DNA from 3 places in the Mesorhizobium sp. B2-8-5 genome. Region 1 is predicted to be linked to each of the others. Evidence: predicted binding sites of a transcription regulator. Region 1 holds the regulator's gene; each other region holds the start of a gene.
What was found. The regulator LexA, encoded in region 1, represses DNA repair genes until DNA is damaged. The targets are predictions, from matches to a motif close to TGTTCNNNNTGTGTTCNG.

Region 1 (8,193 bases):
GGCTATGCCAAGCTGTTGCCGCCGACCGGCCCGGTTCGGCCGGACAGCTACGACTTTTCATTCGACAGCTATTTTGCCGGCATTGGCGGCAGCGGCTTTTTCCTGGGTGATCCAAAGCTGATTGCGCCAGCGAAAGCGCCGTTTGGCGCGCGCGTCGCATCGGCAGTGGAAAACGCGCGCGAAGGGATCGCCGATCACATCAGGAGCGCCATCGGCGGATCCGAAGGCGAGATCGCGGCGGCGCTGATCGTCGGCGTTCGTGCCGGCATTCCGGAAGCCATCAACGAGTCGATGCGACGGACCGGCATCTACCACATCATTTCGATCTCCGGCCTGCATATGGCGCTGGTCGCCGGCACGATCATGGTCCTTTTGCGCGGCGCCTTCGCGCTGTTTCCGGATTTCTCGTCGCGCCGGCCGGTGAAGAAATATGCCGCTGCAATCGCGCTGCTCTCGATCGCCGCCTACCTCGTGATCTCCGGCATCGTGGTGGCGGCCGAGCGGAGTTTCATCATGCTGGCCGTGATGCTCGCCGCCGTGCTCTTCGACCGCGCGGCGCTCACCATGCGCAACCTGGCGATCTCGGCCATCGCCGTCATCCTTGTCTCGCCGCACGAAGTTGTCGGCCCGAGCTTCCAGATGTCCTTCGCCGCCACCGCCGCGCTGGTCGGCGCCTATGCCGGTTTTGCCGACTATCGCGCCGGCAAAACGACCGGGCCGCCGGCAAAGCATTCGTTCCTCGGCTTCCTATCGCGAAAACTGGCGATTGGAGTAGGTGGTGCCGCCGTGACGTCGCTCATCGCGGGCAGCGCGACATTGTTGTTTGCGATCTGGCACTTCCAGCGCGTATCGCCGCTCAGCCTGCTGGCCAATCTGTCGGTCATGCCGATCGTCTCACTGATCGTCATGCCGTTCGCCGTGTTGAGCGCGCTGGCCATGCCCTTCGGCTTCGACGGCCCCTTCCTCTTTGTCATGGGCAAAGGCCTGACGGCGATGATCGCCATTTCGGCGTGGATCTCCGAGCGCTCACCAGTCGACGCCGTCGGGCTGATCTCGATCCAGTCGGTGCTGCTGGCGACGGTCGCGCTGGTCATCGCGACGATGGCCACCACCTGGCTGAGGCTTGCCGCCGTACCCTTCGCGCTCGCCGCGCTGCTGGCCATTCCGCATGTCCGCGCCCCGGATGTGCTTGTCTCGGAGGACGCGCATCTGGTGGCGATGCCGATCGGCGGCGGCGAGCTTGCCATCAACCGCACGCGCTCCAACGACTTCACCACGGACAACTGGAAACGGGCGCTGAAAGCCGAGGAAATCGTACCGCCGGAGACGTTCGCTAAAGACGCCCTCGACATCGCCGATCCCGTCGACCTGCCGCCCGGCTCGCCCTTCTACTGCATCGGCGACCTCTGCATCGGCCGGCATCCTTCCGGTGCCATCGTCGCGCTCGCCGAGAACCGCGCCAGCGCCCGGCCTGCTTGCGGTTTCGCCGACCTCATCGTCATCGACGACGCCACGGCCCACAATCCATGCCGCGATCCGCGCGTACTCGTCGTCACCAAGCGGCAGCTGGCACGCGACGGCAGCGCCGCCATCTTCTTTGATCCGCAATCGGCAACCGCGCGGCCAACCGTTCGCTACGCGGTCGAAGAACCGTACCGACCCTGGCACGAGCAGCGGAAATACGCGCGTGAGGCGAGGGGGCTGCCGCCCTATCAACGACCGGAAAAGCCGGCGGTCGCGCCGCAGCCTACAGAATAGATGGCACACAGTTCCGGCGAAGACCGCCGCGCGGTTCTGCTCAGTAACGGCGGATGAGTCCGACGAGCTTACCCTGAACCTTGACCCGGTCCGGTCCGAAGATACGGGTCTCGTACGCCGGGTTGGCGGCCTCGAGCGCGATCGAGGCACCCTTGCGACGAAACCGCTTCAGGGTCGCTTCCTCGTCGTCGACCAGCGCCACCACGATCTCGCCCGGACTTGCCGTATTGGCGTTGCGGATTATGACCGTATCGCCGTCGAAGATACCGGCCTCGATCATCGAGTCGCCCTTGACCTCCAGCGCATAATGCTCGCCGCCCATGATCATGTCCGGCGGCACCGAGATCGAATGCGTCTGGTGCTGGATGGCGTCTATCGGCACGCCAGCGGCGATGCGGCCCATCACCGGAATGGACACGGCCGAAACAGCGTCGTCGTCATTGCTGGGTGTCGGCGTGCGCGAGGGCGCCGCCGGCTTGACCTCGCGGCCAAGATTGCCCTGGCCGCCCTGGATGACGCTCGGCGAAAACTTTCTCGCGGCATTCAGGCCAGGCGCGATCGAGTCGGGCAGCCGCAGCACTTCAAGCGCGCGCGCCCGGTTCGGCAGCCGGCGAATGAAGCCGCGTTCTTCCAGCGCCGTGATCAGCCGATGGATGCCCGATTTGGAGGCGAGGTCGAGCGCTTCCTTCATCTCGTCGAAAGACGGTGGAATCCCGCTCTCCTTGAGGCGTTCATGGATGAACATCAGCAGTTCATGTTGTTTGCGCGTCAGCATGGCGGCCCCCTTGGGTTCTGAAACCGGAATCAGAAAAACAAACCCAGAACAAACACTATCTGTTCCAGTTGTGTTCCGCAACCGTTTAAAGTTTAGTGAATTTGTTGAGGCTTCGGAAACAATGTTGCATCCAAGGGATACCTGACCGGGTCAGGTCGGCGGTGTCATTGATTCCGCTCGATTATGCAGCCCTCCTTAAGCTGAAGCGCGGTCCAACACCATCACAAAGGCGCGGGGCGGGATCGCTTCGGCTCTTGCGCGAACGTGCCTCACCGTGAACGAAACGGACCCAAAATGCCAACTTCGGCAATGGTCGCAATCCTTGGTCTTCGCCGTCTATGGACCAGCTAACATAGCGCAGAAGGTTCTTGCCGTGGCACGGACGGTGGTGAGACAACCGCCCTTGGCCAACCGTGAGAGGCGCCATGCCGAAATGGAGGCGGCAGCATGATGGGGGGAATTCCTGATCTCGCCGAGATCGAGGCGATGGATGCAGCGGATCCGCTGCGCGCCCTGCGCGATCGCTTCGTCCTGCCGGAGGGGGTGATCTACCTCGACGGGAATTCGTTGGGAGCGGCCTCGCATGCCGCATTCGACGAGTTGCGCAAGGCAGCTGCCGAGGAGTGGGCGCATGACCTCATTCGTGCCTGGAACAAGGATGGATGGTTCGACATGCCGGTCGAGCTGGGCGACCAGCTCGGGCGCCTGATCGGCGCGGCGCCGGGCCAGACCGTGGTCTGCGACACCACGTCGATCAACATCTACAAAGTGCTGCACGCGGCGATGGCGATGCGGCCGGACCGAACCGTGATCGTTGCCGAGGGCGACAGTTTTCCGACCGATATCTATATGGCCGAAGGGGTGGCCTGGACCGGAAAGAACACTGTCCTGCGCCTGGCTGGCGTGGACGCGCCGACCATCGAGGAACTGATCGACGGACGCGTGGCGGTGGTGTTGGTCAACCACGTCAATTACAAATCCGGCGAGTTGCGCGACATGGCGGCGCTTACGCGAATGGCGCATGACGCCGGTGCGCTGATCGTATGGGATCTCTGCCACAGCGCGGGCGCCATGCCGGTTGAACTTGACAGGGCAAGCGCCGATTTCGCCGTCGGCTGCACCTATAAATATCTCAATGGCGGGCCGGGTTCTCCTGCCTTTATCTATGCGGCCGAGCGGCATCTTGCCGATGTGCGGCAGCCGCTCAGCGGGTGGTGGAGCCATGCACGGCCATTCGCCTTCGAGCAAGCCTATGCGCCAGGCACCGGCATCCGCCGATTTCTGTGCGGCACGCAGCCGGTCCTGTCGATGCGGACGCTGAAAGGCGCGCTCGACATCTGGAACGGCGTTGACCTGGCGACGGTGCGGAGGAAGAGCATTGCGCTGGCCGATCTGTTCATCGAACTCGTCGAAGCACGGTGCGGCGGTTACGATCTTACGCTGGAAAGCACCCGCGACGGCGCCAAACGCGGCAGCCAGATTTCCTTCATTCACCAGCATGGCTACCAGATCATGCGGGCCCTGATCGAACGCGGCGTGATCGGTGATTTTCGGGCGCCGTCGACCATGCGCTTCGGTTTTACCCCGCTCTATGTCGGCTACAGGGATGTCTGGAATGCCGTCGAAGTGCTCGAAGACATCTTGCGGACCGGCGTCTGGCGAGAAGCCCGCTTCGCGGTCAAGACAACCGTTACCTGACCGCGGCGATGCCAATTAAACTCCGCTCAACATCGACCTGATCGCGGAGGGGCCGTGTTCGAAAACCGTATTGCCGACTGGGACAACGCCTATGCCAACGGCGCGAACATCGCCGGCGGCGACCGCTGGCCCGCGGCTTGGGATCAACCGGCGCAAGCCTTTAGGGAAAAGCTGTTGGCGCAAGGCAGGGCGCGGTTCGATATCGTGTACGGCGAAGCGCCGCGCAACCGGTTCGATCTGTTTCTCCCACCTGCCGCGCCAAAGGGGCTCGTCGTGTTCATCCATGGCGGTTACTGGATGGAATCAGACAAGACCTCCTGGTCGCATCTGGCTGGAGGTGCGGTCGGCCACGGTTTTGCCGTCGCCATGCCCTCTTACACGCTTTGCCCGCAGACCAGGATCAGCGGCATCGTCAACGAGGTTGCGGCAGCGATCGAGAAGGCGGCAGCGATGATCGATGGTCCGCTGGTGCTGACCGGGCACTCGGCCGGCGGACATCTCGTCAGCCGGATGGTGACCGCGGCCTCGCCGCTGTCGTCCGATGTGTCGCGGCGCATACGCCAGGTTGTTTCGATCTCAGGCCTGCACGACCTTCGGCCGCTGATGTTCACCGCACTGAACGAGACCCTGAACATCGACGAGAAGGAAGCGTTGAGCGAAAGCCCGGCTTTGCTGCGGCCTCGGCAGGGAGCCCGCATCACCTGTTGGGTCGGCGGCGGCGAGCGTGCGGAATTCCTGCGCCAGAGCGCGTTGCTCGCCAACATCTGGACCGGGCTCGGCGCCACCACCGGTTCAGTGGTCGAGCCGGACCGGCATCATTTCAATGTCGTCGATGGTCTCGGAGATCCGGATCATCCCCTCACTCGCGCACTGATCGCCGAATAGAGCAATTCGGCGGTGTGAACGGTTTCGGTCGAGAATTGCGTTAAAACGGCGGGATAGACCGGCTCAGCGCAGCATGAGCACGCTGCATTCAGCGCCGGCTTCCGCCGCCGGCGCAAAGGGCTCGCGCACGATCAGGCCGTTGGCGTCGGCGAGCATCCGCAGCATCGAGGAGTCCTGGATGCCGAAAGGCGTCGCGACCAGGGTGCCGGCGTCCTCGCGCACGATGGCGCGCACGTAGTCCTGCCTGAAATCGTTGGCCTGCATCGCGGCGCCCAGCTTGGCCGTTCGCACGTCCTGCCGGTGATCGCGGCCGCCGAGCCTGGCAAGCAGCGGCTTCAAGAAGAGTTGCGAGCAGACGATGCTTGCCACCGGATTGCCGGGCAGGCCGATGCAACGGACATTGCCAAGCCGGCCAAACATCAGCGGTTTGCCGGGGCGCATGGCGATCTTCCAGAAGTCGAGCTTCATGCCTTCGCCGGTCAGCACGTCATGGATCAGGTCGTGGTCGCCGACCGAGGCGCCGCCGAGCGTGACGATGACATCGGCGTTCGCCTCGACCGCTTTCCTGACCAGCGCGGCGATCGCCTCCTGGCGGTCGGCGGCGATGCCGAGATCGAGCGCGCGCGCGCCGACCGACTGGGCGGCGGCAACGACGCCATAGGCGTTGGACGAAATGATCTGGTCGGGGCCGAGCGCGCTGCCTGGCGGCAGCAATTCGTCGCCGGTGGCGATGATCGCAACCAGCGGCCGCCGCACGACGTTCAAGGCGGGGTGGTTGGCCGACGCCGCCAGCGAAAGGGCCGCCGCGTCGAGCGCGCGGCCTTTTTCGAGCAGCAGGTCGCCTTGGCCGAAGTCGAGCCCGCGGCGACGGACATTGCGTCCTTCGGCGGTCGGCTCCGTCACTTCGATCTGGCGGTTGCCAAGGTCGCGGACGTTTTCCTGGATGACGATGGTGTCGGCGCCTTCAGGCAGCGGCGCACCGGTAAAGATGCGCACGGCCTGGCCTTTGCCGACGGTCCCGGAGAAACCGCGCCCGGCGGGCGCCATGCCTATGACCTCGAGTTCAGCCGGCGCTGAAGCGACATCGGCGGATCTTGCAGCATAGCCGTCCATGGCCGAGGCGTTGAACGGCGGCTGCGTGCGTAGCGCCACGACCGGCTCCGCCAGGACCCGTCCAGCCGCTTCGGCGAGCGGAATGCTTTCGCCGGGTAATGGCGCGGCGCCGTCGAGCAGGCGTTCGAGCGCTTCGGCGACCGGAACCAAGGCCATCAGGCATCCACCTTGTAGTCGCCGGACTTGCCGCCTGTCTTCTCGACCAGCCGGATGCCGGAAACCATCATGCCGCGGTCCACCGCCTTGGCCATGTCGTAGATGGTGAGGCAGGCGACCGACGCCGCAGTCAGCGCCTCCATCTCCACGCCGGTCTTGCCGGTGACGCGGGCAAGCGCGGTGACTCTGAGGCCAGGCAGCGTGCGGTCCGGCTCGATCTCGACGGCAATTTTTGTCAGAAGCAGCGGATGGCAGAGCGGGATCAGCTCATGCGTTTTCTTTGCGGCCATGATACCGGCGATACGGGCTGTGCCCAGCACATCGCCTTTCTTGGCATCGCCGGCGAGAATCATCTCCAGCGTTTCCGGCCGCATCGAGACGAAACCTTCGGCGATCGCCGTGCGGGTCGTCTCGGCCTTGCCGCCGACATCGACCATATTGGCTTCGCCCTTGGCGCCAAGATGGGTGAGGGCCATCTCAGATGGCCTCGGCCGCTGCCTTGCCTGTCAGCAGAAGCTCGGTCGCCGCGGCCACGTTCGCCTGCCGCATCAGGCTCTCGCCGACCAGGAAGGTGCTGATGCCGGTCTTCTGCATCCTGAGGCAGTCGTCGTGGGTGAAGATGCCGCTCTCGCTGACCAGCAAGTAGCCGCCCGGCACCATTTTCGCCAGCCGCTCGGAAGTCTCAAGGCTGGTCTCGAAGGTCCGCAGATTGCGGTTGTTGATACCGATCAGTCGCGACGACAATTTTAGCGCGCGCTCCGTTTCGGCCTCGTCATGCACCTCGATCAGCGCGTCCATCCCGAGTTCGAAGGCGATAGCTTCCAATTCGCTCGCCAGAGCATCGTCCACGCTTGCCATGATGATCAGGATGGCGTCTGCGCCCCAGGCTCGTGCTTCGTGGACCTGGTAAGGGTCGAATAGGAAATCCTTACGCAATGCGGGCAGGGACACCGCCTTACGCGCTTTGGTGAGAAATTCCGGCGCGCCCTGGAAGGATGGCGCGTCGGTCAGCACCGAAAGGCAGGTCGCGCCACCTTTCTGATAGGCCTTGGCCAAGGCTGGCGGGTCGAAATCGGCGCGGATCAGCCCCTTGGAGGGGCTGGCCTTCTTGATTTCGGCAATCAACGCGAAGCCGCCGCCCCGGCGCTTGGCCTCGAGCGCAGCAAGGAAGCCGCGCGGCGGCTCGGCGTCCCTGGCCTTCGCCTTGATCTCGGCGAGCGGCATGGCGAGCTTGGCTGCCGCGATCTCGTCGCGCTTGTAGGCTTCGATCTTGCGCAGGATGTCCGACAAGGCCTTATCCGTTCGAAATCTCGACGAGCTTGTCCAGCACGCCAAGCGCGCGTCCGCTGTCGATCGCTTGCGCCGCCGCCGCGATGCCGTCGGCAAGCGTCGTCGCCCTGCCGGCCACGACCAGCCCGGCGCCGGCATTCATCAGCACCGTATCGCGATAGGCGCCGGCGGCGCCGCCCAGCATATCGCGCAGTTCCTTGGCGTTGTAGGCGGCGTCGCCGCCGCGCAGCTCTTCCTTGGTGTGCCGCTTCAGCCCGACGGCTTCCGGCGTCAGGGTGAAGCTGCGGATCTCGCCGCCGACAAGCTCCGCCACCTGGGTTTCACCCGTCGTGGTGATCTCGTCATAGCCGTCGCCATGGACGACCCAGGCATGGTCGGCGCCCAGCGCTTTCAATGTCTCGGCCACCGGCATGATCCACTCCGGCAGGAAGACGCCGACCATCTGGCGGCTGACGTCGGCGGGATTCGACAAAGGCCCGAGCAGGTTGAAGATGGTGCGCGTGCCGAGCTCGACGCGG
Region 2 (8,193 bases), 390 kb from region 1:
GGCAGGCTGATGATCATCGCGGTATAGCCGGCAAGCGCGGCGCCATAGGCTTCCGGGTTGCGCAATAGCGACGAGACCAGCGTGCAGACGCCGATCCAGAGCGCCAGCACGCTCACCAACAGCCAGGGATTGGCGCCGAACAGCGATGTGATGCCGACGGCCGCCAGGCCGCCGGCCAGCGTGCCGAGCAGCCGGTAGAAGCCCTTTGCCAGCACCATGCCGGCGACCGGCTGCGCGACGATGAACACCGTCATCATCGCCCATTGCGGATGGTCGAGCTTCAGCGCGTAGGCGACAAGCAGCGCGATCAGTCCGGCCGAAACCGTGCGCAGGGCAAAAATCCAGTCCGAACGGGTCGGCTGCGTCAAACCGCTTAAGGGCGTCTCGACAAGCTCTTTCAACCGCGTCCAGGTCACATCGGTTCTCCGTGCCGGAGACTGTTATGGACCGGCAGGCGATCAGATATCCAGCACGTCCGCCTCTGCGAATTCGGCGCGCTCCTGGATGAAGCGGAAACGCGCCTCGGGCTTGGTGCCCATCAGCGCGTCGACGGCATCCTTGGTGGCCTGCTCGGCGTCGATCACGTCGACCCTTAGAAGCGTGCGCTTCCTCGGATCCATCGTGGTCTCCTTGAGCTGCGCCGCCATCATCTCGCCGAGGCCCTTGAAGCGGCCGATCTCGACCTTGCCGCGGCCGGTGAATTCGGTGCGCAGCAGTTCGTCCTTGTGCGCGTCGTCGCGAGCGTAGCCGACCTTGCCGCCCTGCCGGATCGAATAGAGCGGCGGCACGGCCATATAGAGATGGCCGCCGCGGATCAGGTTCGGCATCTCCTGATAGAAGAAGGTGATCAACAGCGAAGCGATGTGCGCGCCGTCGACGTCGGCGTCGGTCATGATGATCACGCGGTCGTAGCGCAGATCCTCGTCGCGGTATTTCGAGCGCGTGCCGCAGCCGAGCGCCTGGATCAGGTCGGAAATCTGCTGGTTGGCGGCGAGCTTGTCGTTGCCGGCGGAGGCGACGTTGAGGATCTTGCCGCGCAGCGGCAGCACCGCCTGGCTGGCGCGGTCGCGCGCCTGCTTGGCCGAGCCGCCGGCCGAGTCGCCCTCGACGATGAAGATCTCGGCGCCGGCGGCGGCGTTCTGCGTGCAGTCGGCGAGCTTGCCCGGAAGGCGCAGCTTGCGCACCGCGCTCTTGCGCGAGACTTCCTTTTCCTGGCGGCGCCGCACGCGTTCGTCGGCGCGCGCGATGACCCACTCCAGAAGCTTCGAGGCTTCCTGCGGATTGTCGGCCAGCCAGTGGTCGAACGGGTCGCGAAGGGCGTTCTCGACGATGCGCATCGCCTCGATCGTCGCCAGCCTGTCCTTGGTCTGGCCGACGAATTCAGGCTCGCGGATGAACACCGACAGCATGCCGGCGGCCGAGATCATCACGTCGTCGGTGGTGATGATCGAGGCGCGCTTGTTGCCGATGAGGTCGGCGTAAGCGCGCAGTCCGCGCGTCAGCACGTTGCGGAATCCGGCCTCATGCGTGCCGCCTTCGGGGGTCGGAATGGTGTTGCAATAGGAGTTGAGGAAACCGTCGCCGCCGAACCAGGTCACCGCCCATTCGAGCGAAGCATGGCCGCCCTGCTTGTCGCTCTTGCCGGCGAAGACCTCGCGCGTGACCTGGAATTCGTCGCCGAGCGTCGCCTTGAGATAGTCCTTCAGGCCGCCGGGGAAATGGAACTCGGCCTTGGCCGGCGTCTGGTCCTTTTCCTTGATCAGCGACGGATCGCAGGTCCAGCGGATCTCGACGCCGCCGAACAGATAGGCCTTCGAGCGCGTCATGCGGTAAAGCCGCGCCGGTTCGAAGGCGGCGCCCTTGCCGAAAATCTGCTCGTCGGGATGGAAGCGGGTCCTGGTGCCGCGGCGGTTGTGGACCTCGCCGAGATGCTCAAGACCGCTGACCGGGACGCCGCGCGAAAAACGCTGGCGGTAGAGCTGACGTCCCCGCGCGACCTCGACCTCGAGATGGTCGGACAACGCGTTGACGACCGAAACGCCGACGCCATGCAGGCCGCCGGAGGTCTCGTAGACCTTGGAGTCGAACTTGCCGCCCGAATGCAGCGTGGTCATGATGACTTCGAGCGCTGGCTTCTTGAATTTCGGATGCGGATCGACCGGGATGCCGCGGCCGTTGTCGGTGACGGTCAGGAAGCCGTCGGCGGAAAGCTCGACGTCGATGAAGGTGGCGTGACCGGCCACCGCTTCGTCCATCGAATTGTCGATGACCTCGGCGAACAGGTGATGCATCGCCTTGTCGTCGGTGCCGCCGATATACATGCCCGGACGGCGGCGCACCGGTTCCAGCCCTTCCAGCACCTCGATGTCGGCGGCGCTGTAGCCCTCGCTGCCGTCGCGGGCGGGGGCCGAACGCTTCGCGGCCTGCATGAGCGGATCGGCCGGGCGCGACGGCGCGCGCACCGGCTGTGCCGGCTTTTCCATCTTGCCGAAGAGGTCGTTGCTGTCGTCCATGCTGGGCCTAGCGTCCGGTAAAGCGAATCACGTCTCGATACTGCCACGCTTTTGGCGGGCGAACGAGTTCCTGTTCCGTTCAGGGATCAAACTGTCTCTTATTCTAAAACCATTCGATAACCAAGCCGGCCGAAATAGGGCGGTCGGCGTGCCCCGGTATTCCCGATTCTTTAACATTAACGCCTAGCGTGAGGCCCAACCAACAAAAGACCACGGGCGTCAGGGGTTTCGTTGTGAGGGGCAGGGCCATTACCATGATCGGCATCGCCGCCGTGTTCGGCGCGATCTCGATCTTTGCGGCGGATTTCTGGGTCAAGAGCCAGGCAAAGGCTCAGCCCGAGGTCAAGGTCGTCTCCGTCATGGCGCCGCAGCAGCCCAAAGTCGAGTTCAAGACCATCGTGGTGGCGCAAGCGCCACTGCGTTACGGCATGGAGCTCGGACGGCCGCAGCTCGCCGAGATTCCGTGGCCGCAGGATTCCCTGCCGCAAGGTGCTTTCCCGACGATCGACAAGCTGCTTGCGGACGGCAGCCGGGTCGTGCTGTCGCCGATCGAGGTCAACGAACCGGTGCTGCTCACCAAGCTGTCGGGGCCGAATGGCCGCGCCACCCTTTCCAACATGCTGTCGCCGGGAATGCGGGCCGTCACCATCCGCACCGATGAGATCGCCGGGGTCGGCGGCTTCATCACGCCGGGAGACCGCGTGGACGTCGTGCTGACGCGCGACGCTGGTGATATCCAGGAAGTGTCCAAGAATGCGCAGGGCGCCGCCGGATCGACCGTCACGTCCGAGATCGTCGTCTCCGATGCCAAGGTGCTTTCGGTTGGACAGGGCGCCGACGAGCGCAAGACCGAGCCGCAAATCGCCAATTCCGTGACCCTCGAAGTGACCAACGAAGGGGCGCAGAAAGTGGCGCTTGCCCGCACCGTCGGCACGCTGTCGTTGTCGCTGCGGTCGGCCGCCGACGCAACCGCCAGCAATGGCGGGCTTACGACCATCTCGTCCTTCGGCGGCTCGGTTGCCGCAAACGCGCAGGCGAGCGCCGCCTCGCTCGTCAATGCGATGACGAAGGACCAGGGCGAGCCGAAACTAAAGACGGTGATCGTGACGCGTGGCGACAAGGTCGAGGAATACAAGGTTCCTTCACGGGAACCGCCGCAGGAACTGCAGCAATAGCCGGTGGGGACCGGCGGGGACGGGGCAAGATGTTCGGGTTTGATGCATTTCGGACGACCGGGGGATGGCGTCTTCTCGGCGCGATAGCGCTGGCGGCGGCAATGCTTGGCGTCGCCGCGCCGGCAAGGGCTGGCAATGACGTCGTCTATGTATCGGCGAACAAGAACGCCTCGATCAAGGTGGCCAAGGGCAAGCCGAAGACGATCATGACAAGCGCCGCCTTCTACCAGATCGTCATCGGCGATCCGGAGATCGCCAACGTCAATCCGCTGACCGACAAGTCCTTCTACGTGCTCGGCAACAATCTGGGCACCACCGGTATCGCCCTGTTCGACCAGAACAAGCAGCTTGTCGGCACCATCGATATCGAGGTGACGCTGGATACAGACCAACTGGCCAGCACCATCCGCGCCAGCGTTCCCGACGCCAAGATCAAGGTCGGTTCGGCGAACGGCCGCGTCGTGCTGTCGGGCGAGGCCGACGATGCGGTCGCCGCCGACAAGGCCAGCAAGATCGCGTCGCGCTTTTCCGGCAACGAGGAAATCATCAACTCGGTCAACATCTCGTCCTCGCAGCAGGTGCAGCTCAACGTCCGCTTCGTCGAGATCAATCGCCAGGCCGGTCAGGATCTCGGCGCCAAATACGCCGCCAATTTCGCCTATGGCATCGGCAACCGCAAAGTCGTGCTGAGCCCGGATGGGGGAAACCTGACGGCTGCCGGAACAGGCGAGATCATCGGCAGCCTGCTGTCGAACGGCGTTTCGATCGACATCGCCATCAAGGCGCTGGAGGAACGCGGCCTGGCGCGGCGGCTGGCGGAGCCGAACCTGATTGCGCGTTCGGGCCAGACGGCGAGCTTCCTTGCCGGCGGCGAGTTCCCGATCCCGGTTTCCGAAGACAATGGCAAGATCAGCGTCACCTACAAGAAGTACGGCGTCGGCCTGGATTTCACGCCGACGGTGCTGAAGGACGGGCTGGTAAGCCTCGACATCGCGCCGGAAGTGTCCTCGATCGACCCGTCCGCTTCCATCCAGGTCAGCAGCGGCATTTCCATTCCGGCCTTCATCGTGCGCCGCGCCAGGACATCGGTCGACCTCAAGAACGGCCAGAGCTTCATGATCGCCGGCCTCCTGCAGTCGCAGAACGACATCACGACATCGCGGGTGCCGGGGATCGGCAGGCTGCCGGTGCTCGGTCCGCTGTTTTCGTCGAAATCCTATCAGCGGCGCGAGACCGACCTGGTCATCATCGTCACGCCTTACCTGGTCAAGCCGGTCGATCCCTCGAAGAAGATGGTCGAGCCGACCGACGGCACCCAGCCGGCAAGTCCCGCCGACTATTTCCTGAACAACACAGAGGAAGTGGACGCCTCGGCGTCGAAGCGTCCGGTGACGCTGGCGGACGGCAGCGCCGCCCGCCCGATAGCTGCCGCCACGTCCGGCCACTTCCTCGATCTGCCAAAGGACTAAGGCCATGCGCATCCCCGTTTGCATCGCTCTGCTCCTGGCCGGTTTCGCCGGCGGCTGCACCAGCGACGACTATGTCCGCACCGAAGGGGTGACGCTCGGAGTCGGCAACGCACAGGCGTCCAACACCGCCATGCAGATGGTCGATCCGTGGAAGTACGGCGTGCAGAACACCCGGCTTCTCGTGCCGGCCCAGCGTCCGGGTTCCGAGAGCACCGCCGTCGGTGCGAAGGCCGGCTCGGGGTCGGCGCCGACGACATCATCATCAACGACATCGGACTGATGGGCTGACGACGATGGCATCTGGTAGCAAGACCAAGAAGATCCTGCTCGTTTCGACGGACACGACGTTCTTGCAAGACACACGGACAGCTTTCGCGGCCTCCGAGGTCATCGAGCTTTTGACGCTGGAAAAGAGTGTCAACGAGCTGCGCGGCGAGATCCTCGAGACGGACTTCGGCACGGTCATCGTCGACATGGATGCAGCCAAGCTCGAGGAAATCGAGTCGCTGCAGCGCGTCATGCGACGGCTGGAAGGCAGCATTCCGGTGATCGTCGTGACCCAGGAATTCAACGCGGCGGCGGTGCGTATCCTGGTGCAGCTCAAGGTCGCCGATTTCCTGGTCAAGCCGATCACCACGGCCGACCTCGTGCGTTCCGTCATCCGTGCGCTGCAAGGGCCGGGGCGGGAAGAGAACACCGAATCGCACATCTACACGTTCATGCCGGCCGCCGGCGGCGTCGGCACCACCACGCTCGCCTTGCAGACGGCGTTCCAACTGCATCATTCGGTGACGCGCGGCGCCTCGACATGCGTCGTCGACCTCAATTTCCAGCAAGGCGCCTGCGCCGAATATCTCGATCTCGAACCGCGCTTCGACATTACGGAAATCGAGAACCAGCCGGAGCGCCTCGACCGGCAATTGCTTGACGTGATGCTGTCCAAGCATGCGAGCGGGCTGTGCGTGCTAGCCGCTCCCACGCGCCCGTCGGACATGCGCTCGTTCAAGACCGATGTCGTGGTGCGCATGCTCGACCTCGTGGCGGCCTATTTCGACAATGTCGTCATCGACATGCCGCGTACATGGTTTCCCTGGACCGAGACGGTGCTGCTCGGCTCGAACAAGCTCTATATCGTCGCCGAGATGACGGTGCCCTGCCTGCGCCATACGCAGCGTCTCATCCAGGCCGTCTATGAGACCGCCGGCAAGGAAGTGAAGCCCAACGTCATCGTCAACCGTTTCGAGCAGAAGATGTTCGATAGCGGCATCAAGCAGGCTGACGTCCAGGAGATTCTCGGCGAGCATTTCGTTGGCGGCATCTCCAACAATTACCGGCTGGTGCGCGAGGCGGTCGACCGCGGCGTGCCGCTGCACGCCATCGACCCCAACGCCAATGTCGTCAACGACCTGAAGAAGATCATCCTGCCGGAGGAGGCCGTCCAGATGATGGCCAAGTCGAAGTCGCTGTTCGGCCTGGGCAAGGGCTTGCTGAAGAGGAAGGCAGGATGAACAGCCGCTTTTCCAACCTGCAGAGCCGCGACGTTCGTCCGCAGCGGGCGCTCGAATCCGCGCCGGTGACGCACAATGCCGTGATCATCCCGACGACCCGCAAGCCGGCGCCGCCGAAGCCTGAAGCAGCGCCTGCAAAGAGCGCCAACAAGGTGCTCGATGCGCGTGTGCGTATCCATCGCATGCTGCTCGAGGAGATCAACCTCGTGGCGCTAGAGCGGCTGCCCCGGGATGAAATGCGCCGGCAGGTGCATGAATTCGTCTCGGAAAAGACGCGCAATGAGCGGATGGCGATCAACAACGCCGAACTCGACGCCCTGGTCGACGACATCGTCGACGAGATGGTGGGCCTCGGCCCGCTGGAGCCGCTGCTCAAGGACCCCGAGATCAACGATATCCTGATCAACGGCCACCAGAACTGCTTCGTCGAAAAGCGCGGCAAGCTGCAGCAGGTCAACATCCCGTTCAAGGATGAGGCACATCTACTTCGAATCATTAATAAAATCGTCGCGGCGGTCGGCCGCCGCGTCGATGAATCGCAGCCGATGGTCGACGCCCGCATGCTCGACGGCTCGCGCTTCAACGCGGCGATCCGCCCGGTCGGCGTCGACGGGCCGCTGGTGTCGATCCGCAAATTCTCCAAGAACAAGCTCGGCCTGCACAAACTGGTCGAATTCGGCGCCATCACCCAGAACATGGCCGAGGTGCTGGCGGCGGCGGTGCATGCCCGCAAGACCACGATCATCTCCGGCGGCACCGGCACGGGCAAGACGACGATGCTCAATGCCTTGTCGGCCTTCATTCCGGAAGACGAGCGCTTGATCACCATCGAGGACGCGGCCGAGCTGCAATTGCAGCAGCCGCATGTCGCGCGCATGGAAACGCGCCCGGCCAATATCGAGGGCCACGGCGAATTGAAGCAGCGCGACCTGGTCAAGAACGCGCTGCGCATGCGCCCCGATCGCGTCATCCTCGGCGAGTGCCGCGGCGAGGAGGCCTTCGACATGCTGCAGGCGATGAACACCGGTCATGAAGGCTCGATGGCCACCATCCATGCCAACACGCCGCGCGATGCCATCTCGCGTCTGGAACAGATGCTCGGCATGACCGGCATGCCGATGACCGTGCAGTCGATCCGCAGCCAGATCTCCAGCGCCATCGACATCATTGTCCAGCTGACGCGCCTGTCCGACGGCAAGCGCAAGGTGACCAGCGTCGCCGAAGTGACCGGCATGGAAGGCGACGTCATCCAGATGCAGGAGATCTTCCGCTTCGTGCGCACCGGCATGGAGGCGGACGGAAAGATCCTCGGCCACTTCGAAGCGACCGGTATCCGGCCACGCTTCCTCGAGGACCTGCGCAACATGGGTATCGAATTCCCGGGCAAGTATTTCGAACCCGGCCGGCCGCAGGACTAGGCCGGTGTTCGAGGGATTCAGCCCGGTCTACGTCGTCTACGCCGCGGCGGCGCTCACCGGCATCATGATCGCCGAGGGCCTTTATTTGCTCTATGCCGGGCGCAGCGACA
Region 3 (8,193 bases), 2.9 Mb from region 1:
TCGGCGTCGTCGACGCGTTCGACGGCGAGAAGGCGGAGCCGGACGTGATGAACGCCATCCGAGCGCTTCGGTAAGCTGAGCTAAAGCGCGTCGCGCTGAAGCGGATTCAGGCGACGCGCTTTAAGCCGTTGTTTTCATGCATACCGCTGCACACTTTTGCGCGACATGCATTAGCCGAGATCGATCTGCAGGATCTCCGGCCGCACTCCGAAACGTATCGGCGCGATGCTGAAGCCCAGTCCGCCCGAGACAATCAGGTTGCGATCGTTCTCGACGACATGGCCGTAGGCGTAACGGTTGCCGTAGGCGGAAGGCACCACCGGCGAATAGCCGAACAGCCGCACCTGTCCGCCATGCGTGTGACCGGACAGCGTCAGCGAAACCCTCCAGGGCACTTTCGGAAAAATATCCGGCTCATGCGCGAGCAGGATGATGGGAGCAGTGTCGCCAACCTTGGCCAGCGTGCCGGGAAGATCGTCGAGACCGGTGAGCCCCCTGCGGCCCTTGGCCTTGTCCGGCAACAGGGCGATCTGGTCGGCCAGGCCGGCTATCCAGAAGCCCTGCCCGTCCTTTTCCAGGCGTACGACGTCGTTCTCCAGCACCGGAATGCCGACGGCCTCCAGCGCCTTTCGCGAAATGGTCGGCCCTGCACCGGCCGCTTGCGCCGAGCGATCATCCCACCAGTCGTGATTGCCGAGGATAGACCACACGCCGAGCGGCGCCTTGAGCCCTGCCAGCGCGGGCGCCCATTCCGACGCGTTTACCCAGCCGGTCACCAGCCGGGTCCCGGCGGGATAGTCGCCAAGCATGACGATGAGGTCCGGCTGCAGCGCATTGGCCTCTTCGGCAAGTGCTGCGATCCGTTCCGGCGTCATCCAGGGCCGGCAGGCATGGATGTCGGCAAGCGCCACGACGCGCAACTTGAGTCCGGCCGGCCAGTGCGGCGGCGTCAGCGTGTAGCGCTTCACATGGGTCAGCAGCATCGGCTCGATGCCGACGGCATAAGCGCCAAGCGACACCAGGCTGAAGGCCGAGCCGCCGACAAGGCGCAGGAAACCACGTCTGGTGATCATGGATCGGCCCAAGCCCCTTGGGATTCTATCAGGAAGCTGCCTTAAAGGGGGCAATTACGCCCTCAGCTAGGCCGAGGCGAGCAGATTCTGCGCAGACGGGCCGTTACGCGGCCAAACGGCGAACAAATATGCGTTACTCTTCCTGAAACAGGCTGATCTGCTGCTGGACGATATCCTTCGGCGGGTCGAGCCCGAGATGGCGCCAGGCATTGGCGGTCAGAACGCGGCCGCGCGGCGTGCGCTGGATGAAGCCCTGCTGGATCAGATAGGGCTCGATGATGTCCTCGATCGCGTCGCGCGGCTCGGAGAGCCCGGCCGCGATCGTCTCGATGCCGACCGGTCCGCCGCCGAAATTGCGCGCGATCATCGACAGATAGCGGCGGTCGAGCGCGTCGAGGCCAAGCGCGTCGACCTCCAGCCTTGTCAGCGCCTCGTCGGCGATCTTCCTGTCGACATGGCCGTCCCCCGCGACGCTGGCGAAATCGCGCACCCGGCGCAGCAGGCGGCCGGCGATGCGCGGCGTGCCGCGCGCACGGCGCGCGATCTCCAGCGCGCCATCGTCGCCAAGCGGCATCGACAGGATGCGGGCGCCGCGCCGCACGATCTGCTCCAGCTCCTCGACCGTATAGAAATTGAGCCGGACGGGAATGCCGAAACGATCGCGCAGCGGATTGGTCAGGAGCCCAAGCCGGGTCGTCGCCGCGACCAGCGTGAAACGGGCGAGGTCGATCTTGACCGAGCGCGCCGCCGGCCCCTCGCCGATGATGAGATCGAGCTGGAAATCCTCCATGGCTGGATAGAGGATTTCCTCGACCGCCGGATTGAGCCGATGGATCTCGTCGATGAACAGCACGTCGCGCTCCTCCAGATTGGTGAGCAGCGCCGCCAGATCGCCCGCCTTGGCGATCACCGGACCCGAGGTCGAGCGGAAATTGACGCCGAGCTCGCGCGCCATGATCTGCGCCAGGGTCGTCTTGCCGAGCCCCGGCGGACCGACGAACAGCACATGGTCGAGCGCCTCGCCGCGGCCCTTGGCGGCATCGATGAAGACCTTGAGATTGGCGCGCACTGCCGCCTGGCCGACGAACTCGTCGAGCGACTGCGGCCGCAAGGTCTGGTCGGCATCCTCACCGCGCTTGTCGGGGGCAATGAGGCGGGGCGAAAGGCTCATGCCGCCTTCCTTGCATAGGACCGACAACGGAACAAGCGCCGCCTCACCGCGCCAGTTCCTTAAGGCCGAAGCGGATCAGCTTGGACGCATCCGCGCCCTCGCCAGCCGATTTCAGCGCTGCCGCAACCGCGTTCGCCGCGATGTCGCGCGAATAGCCGAGATTGACCAGCGCCGAGACAGCGTCGGTGATCGGTGCCGCCGCGACGCCTTCGCCGAGCTCCTGCTTGAGGCCGATCGTGCCGCTGGCCGCGCCCGCATAGGCAGGCGCCTTGGTGCGCAATTCGGTCACGATGCGCTCCGCCACCTTCTTGCCGACGCCTGGCGCTCTGGAGACCATGGCGATGTCGCGCAGCGCGATCGCATTGGCAAGCTCGGCCGGCGCCAGCGTCGACAGCACCGCCAGCGCCACCTTGGCACCGACGCCCTGCACATTGTTCATCAAAAGCCGGAACCACTCGCGCTCCAGCGCCGACTGAAAGCCGTAGAGCCGGATCATGTCCTCGCGCACATAGGTCTCGATGAACAGCACCACCGCCTCGCCGGGCGACGGCAGCGACGCCAGCGTGCGCGCCGAGCAATGCGCGACATAGCCGACGCCGTGCACGTCGACGAGGCAGGAGTCCTCGTCGATCTCGTCCAGCGTGCCCTTGAGCTTGCCGATCATGATTGTCCCCTCACGCCAGCGCTGCCATCCGGTAGGCGACGCTTTGGCGGTGATGCGCATGGCAGATGGCGATGGCCAAAGCGTCGGCAGCATCGTCGGTATCGAAGATCGCCTTCGGCATCAGCACCTTGACCATCATATGGATTTGCTTCTTCTCGCCGTGGCCGACGCCGATAACCGCCTTCTTGACCGCATTGGGGGCATATTCGGCGACCACCAGCCCGGCACGCGCCGGCACCAGCATGGCAATACCGCGCGCCTGGCCGAGCTTCAGCGTCGCCGTGGCATCCTTGTTGACGAAAGTCTGCTCGACCGCTGCCTCATGCGGCATGGCTTGGTGCAGCACCTCGGCCAAACCGTCATGCAACTGGCAGAGTCTTGTCGCCAACGACTCCTTTTCGTCGGACCGCACCGTGCCGGACGCGACGAAGCGCAGCGAATTGCCCACGCTGTCGATAATACCCCAACCGGTGCGCCTCAGCCCCGGATCGATGCCGATGATGCGAATCGCTTCCCCCATGCGCCAAGTCTAGCCGTGGCGGCAAGCGACGCCAGCGAAATGTGAACAAACCAGAAACAATCGCGATCTTAAGAACGCATTCGAAATCCCATCAGCTGGCGTTCACGGGCTGGCAGGTCCGAAATCCCGGACCTAATGCGTGTCGCGCAAAAGTGTGCAGCGGTTTTGCGACATGCATGAAAACAAAGCCTTTTAAAGCGCGTCGCCTGAATCCGCTTCAGCGCTACGCACTTTAGTTCGTCACGCGACGGATGGTTTTCGACAGCCGCGTGAGAAATGCCGGTCTCGACGACGCGACCAGCTTCCATGCCAGGACTGCATTTCCCATGCGCCGCGGCAGGAGCCCGATGCAGAGGAACCAGGCTGCCAGCGCAGCCCGCCGCCGCCAGGATGCGTTCATTTCCAGACTGGCGGCGGCGCCCGCTTTTGCCAGTCCCAGCCGGGAGTCGGTCGTGACCGGATGCCGGGGCTCGTCGACGCAAAGCGAGGCCAGTCGCTCTTCCAGATGAACCGGATCGCGAAGGCCGGCATCCGGCGGTACGGTCAGACCGATCTCGGCCGCCCGGTCGGACAAGGCTTCAAGGCGCCGGAAGTCATGCGCCACGCGCCAGCGCGCCCGCTCGGCAAGCTTTTCGGCAAAGACCGAATGGTTGGAGCCGTGGATGCGGTAGGCGCCAAGGCAGGTGTCGATGGATTTCACCTCCCCGTGCAGCGGCGCGAGCGTTGCGAGATAGCCATCGGCGCCTTGCCGGAAATCGCTTTCGGGCATGGGCATTATCGGGTCCAGCGCCTCACGGTCGAACGCCAGCCCGCTCGTCACCGTCGTACGGTAGCGCCCCTTGCGCAACAATTCCGGGACGACGTCGCCCGAGTCGAATGGCTGTTCCGGGGGTGGAAAGACATCCTTGATATGTTGGTCCTCATCGACGAGATGCAGTCTGAATTGCGCCTGGGCGACATCCGCGTCCCACTCGTCCAGGACCTCGGAGACGGCGTTCGGATAGAGATAATCGTCGGCGTCGAGGAAAAGAACGATCTCCCCGGTGCTCGCCTCGAACCCCGTATTGAACGCAGCGGCATGTCCGCCATTCCTGCGCCTGAGGCACGAGCGGATCTTGTCGCCGTAGGATTCGATGACGGCTACCGACGCGTCCGTCGATGCGTCGTCGACGACCACGACCTCGACATTTCGGTGGTCCTGTTCCAACGCGCTGTCGATGGCGCGTCCAAGAAACTGTTCGTAGTTATAATTGGGGATGATGATCGATACCGGGATGCGGTCCAATGGCGAATGCACGGGATCAAGCCTCGCAATCTGCTTTGGTCACAGTGACGGTGATTTTCTTGCAAAACCGGCTCAGGTCGACCCGGCTGCGGCGAACGGCTCCAACTAGGAGCCCATCGCTTCAAGACAAGGGCAATATTTCTCGCGAAGGCCGGCATGGCCTTCGATGCAACGACGGTTACCCGCAGTATCGAAGAGCAGTCGGGGTCGCAGGCGCTCGACTTGCGGCCACGATCGCGGCTCGCCAGATCGCGCCTCGATTGAACGATGTGGGTTCCCGCTTCCCGCGCGCCGCTATCGCGGCGTTTGTTGCAAACGCGGTTTCAGCCGCGCGCGAAAGCCGTATTCAAGAGACTGATCTGGTCGGAAACCGGGTTGGCCCGCCGGCTGGGGGCGTGCGTCTCGTTGATGACGCCGCCATAGATTTCCTCGTCCATGCGCCGCACCAGCGCCTGAAGGCGCAGCGAGCGCGTCACGAGGTCCAGAAAATCCTTGGGCAGCTCTTTCCAGCCGAGCGCCTCGTCATGCGCGGAGGCGGTGTCGAGTCGCACCTTGGATTTCTCCGAGGCCACCTGGTCGCGCGTCATCTCGCCGGAATTCGCCGCCCGCTGCAAAAGCAGCCAGGAGGCGACCTGCATGAGCCTTGTGGTCAGCCGCATCGACTCGGCCGCATAGAGTGTCGCCGCCGTGCGCGACAATTTCTTGGCTTCGAGCCTGCCCTTGCCATCGAGATATTCGGCGGCCTGCTCGACCAGCCCCATGCCTTCCTGGTAGAGCGGCTTGAAGGATTGGGAGAAAACCCGGCGCTCCGCCAATTTGATGGTCTTCGCGCTGCCCTTCGAAGGCTCGTTCATCGATACGCCCCTGCACTGCCGTCGGCCGATTCGGCAATCCTTGCCGACGCGGCCCGCACCCTAAATGACTGAGGCTTGAAAATGCGCTTCGATGCCCATGAAGGCAAGCGCATGTTTAACAAACGGTTAACGCCGGCCTCGTTCCAGCCATCCGCAAGCGGATGGCACCCGGCTTGCCGCCCGCGGACAAAAAAAGAGCCGCGGATAAGGCGGCTCTCAGGAGTTTAACAGGGAGGCGTCAAACAAAGTGGCTCCAACCACTCGGTAAGAATCCAGCAAAACTGGATGCGCATAGTAAACGCCCGTAAAGCTTAATGAACCCTTAACGCGGCGACGATTTTTTAAGCGACCGCGCTTTTCTGTGCCGGAACAGGACAGCCGGCCTCGCCGCCCGGGATCGCCCGAAAACCGGATTTCGGATGCTGTCATCGCGGCCTTCGAAACATGTTGGCTGCCGCCGCGACATCGTTCCGAAACACGCGCCACGCAAAAGCCCGCTCCTCTGAAGCGGCGCGCAAATCCGCGCCGCTCGAAATCATGCGGGATATCCGGGAGCAGACCATGGATTGGTATTCGATCGTCAAATTCCTTCACATCGTTTCGGCCGTTTTGTGGGTCGGCGGCGGCTTCGTGCTGTTCCTGCTCGGCGTGCTGGCCGAGCGTGCCGGCAACATCGAGGACAAGCTGCAGGCTATGCGCGCCAGCGGGCAGCTCGGCGGCAAGTTCTTCGCGCCGATGTCGATGCTGACGCTGGTCTTCGGCCTCATCATGTGCGGCTTCTGGGTCGGCTTTGCCGACCTGTGGATCGTCATCGGCCTCGTCGGCTATGCCACGACCTTCTCGATCGGCATGCTCGTCTTCAAGCCAACCGGCGAGCGCATGGGCGCCATGATCGCCGAGCAGGGCGTGACGCCGGCCGTTCTTGCCATCGGCCAGCGCATGATGAACTGGGCGCGCCTCGATTATGCGGTGATGCTGGTGATCATCGCCGACATGGTGCTGAAGCCCACCCTGCACGACATCGGCATTCTTGCCGGCATGGTCATGGTGGTCGCGCTGGGCGCCGCGCTCGCCTTCGGCGGTAGCCGCCAGATGGTGCCGAGCGCCGCCTGAATGCTTGTGGTGAGGTGGCCTGATAGTCACCTCACCACAAGCCGGCGATACCATCCCACAGCAACTTGACGGCGACCACCGCGACGGTGGCGTAGGTGAACGGGTAGAAGATCTCTGCCCGCATGCGGCGCACCAGCCACGCCCCGGCGATGGTGGAAAGCGGCGCCAGGGGCATCAGCACCGCCGACGCTGTAAGGTTGGTGGTGTCGAACTGGCCGAGCGCGAAATAGGGGATGAGCTTCAGCGCGTTGGTGGCGGCAAAGAAGATCGCCGCCGTGCCCGACAGCACTTTCGGATCGAGCCGGATCGGCAGCGCATAGACCTGGAAGGGCGGGCCGCCGACATGGGCGACGAAGCTGGTGAAGCCGGCGACCGTGCCCCAGAAGGCGGCGGCAATGCGGTTCGGTTCCGCCGCATGGTCGGCGCCGTGGCGGAACTGCAGGTAGATCCAGCGCAGCACGAACACCAGCGCGACCGCGCCGACGATCAGCCGCACCATCTCCTCGGTGACCAAAGCCGCTGTCAGCCAGCCGAGCCCGATGCCGATGACGGCGCCAGGCATCATGTCGACCAGCATCTTGCGGTCGTAGACGCCCCACCAGGTCCACACGGAAACGACATCCATCAAGCACAGGATCGGCAGCAGGATGGCAGCCGCCTGAACCGGCGGGATGGTCAGCGCCATCAGCGGCACGCCGACGAAACCGACGGCGCCGCCGAAGCCGCCTTTCGACAAGCCGACAAGGATCACCGCCGGAATGGCGGCGGCATAGAACCACGGGTCGCTGAGCGGGCCTGACATCGGCAAGGGAAGGTTGGAGAAGGCGGGAATTCAGCCATAGCGCAGAATAGCGCGGCCCGGATAGTCATTGTTGCCTGCATCCGCTATTGCCGGCCCGATATCGACGACCTGCCGCACGGCCAAGGTTCGTCATTCGGCCGGCTCGCTGTCTAGAGGTATGGAAATGAACGCCATCAGCATTCGCAAGGCACGCGAAGCGGACATTGCTGCGATCGTCGCGATGCTTGCCGACGACGCGCTCGGCCAGGCCCGCGAAGACGCCGGCCTGCCGCTGTCGCGGGCCTATCTGGACGCCTTCGCCGCGATAGACGGCGATCCGAACCAGTTCCTCGCGGTGATGACCGACGGCGACGACGTGATCGGCACGCTGCAGATCACCTTTATCGCCGGGCTGTCGCTGCGCGGTTCCCGGCGCGGCCTGATCGAGGCGGTGCGCATCGCGGCGGAGCGGCGCGGCGAGGGCTTGGGACAGCGCCTCTTCGAATGGGCGATCGACAAATGCCGCGAGCGCGGCTGCCGCGTCGTCCAGCTGACGACCAACAAGAGCCGGCTCGACGCGCATCGCTTCTATGAGCGCCTTGGCTTCAAGGCCAGCCATATCGGCTACAAGCTGGAGCTGTAGAGCGGCTCAGCGTTTCACGGAAGCGCCTGCCCCTCTAGCCTTTCGTATAGTCAGGCCCAAAACGCGACGGCAGGCCGTCGGCGAGTTTC

Region 2: a site for LexA is predicted at 2,579-2,596, ahead of parE (DNA topoisomerase IV subunit B). Genes of this name have one in related genera too.
Region 3: a site for LexA is predicted at 3,470-3,487, ahead of ruvC (crossover junction endodeoxyribonuclease RuvC). Genes of this name have one in related genera too.

What each region holds. Positions count from the first base shown of each region.
Region 1 covers NZ_CP083951.1:4,175,206-4,183,398, forward strand. The annotation lists gene FJ430_RS20285 (ComEC/Rec2 family competence protein) at 1-1,758, shown strand, start outside; gene lexA (transcriptional repressor LexA) at 1,799-2,533, opposite strand; gene kynU (kynureninase) at 2,984-4,231, shown strand; gene FJ430_RS20300 (alpha/beta hydrolase) at 4,286-5,116, shown strand; gene glp (gephyrin-like molybdotransferase Glp) at 5,180-6,385, opposite strand; gene moaC (cyclic pyranopterin monophosphate synthase MoaC) at 6,385-6,861, opposite strand; gene trpC (indole-3-glycerol phosphate synthase TrpC) at 6,863-7,675, opposite strand; gene trpD (anthranilate phosphoribosyltransferase) at 7,680-8,193, opposite strand, start outside.
Region 2 covers NZ_CP083951.1:3,783,153-3,791,345, forward strand. The annotation lists gene FJ430_RS18225 (FUSC family protein) at 1-416, opposite strand, end outside; gene parE (DNA topoisomerase IV subunit B) at 459-2,513, opposite strand; gene cpaB (Flp pilus assembly protein CpaB) at 2,768-3,688, shown strand; gene FJ430_RS18240 (type II and III secretion system protein family protein) at 3,718-5,157, shown strand; gene FJ430_RS18245 (hypothetical protein) at 5,162-5,437, shown strand; gene FJ430_RS18250 (AAA family ATPase) at 5,451-6,665, shown strand; gene FJ430_RS18255 (CpaF family protein) at 6,662-8,083, shown strand; gene FJ430_RS18260 (type II secretion system F family protein) at 8,088-8,193, shown strand, end outside.
Region 3 covers NZ_CP083951.1:1,321,949-1,330,141, reverse strand. The annotation lists gene FJ430_RS06450 (glycoside hydrolase family 5 protein) at 1-74, shown strand, start outside; gene FJ430_RS06445 (metallophosphoesterase) at 171-1,073, opposite strand; gene ruvB (Holliday junction branch migration DNA helicase RuvB) at 1,207-2,244, opposite strand; gene ruvA (Holliday junction branch migration protein RuvA) at 2,288-2,908, opposite strand; gene ruvC (crossover junction endodeoxyribonuclease RuvC) at 2,919-3,428, opposite strand; gene FJ430_RS06425 (glycosyltransferase family 2 protein) at 3,661-4,725, opposite strand; gene FJ430_RS06420 (DUF1465 family protein) at 5,037-5,567, opposite strand; gene FJ430_RS06415 (DUF2269 family protein) at 6,129-6,680, shown strand; gene FJ430_RS06410 (sulfite exporter TauE/SafE family protein) at 6,712-7,482, opposite strand; gene FJ430_RS06405 (GNAT family N-acetyltransferase) at 7,646-8,104, shown strand; gene FJ430_RS06400 (GFA family protein) at 8,139-8,193, opposite strand, start outside.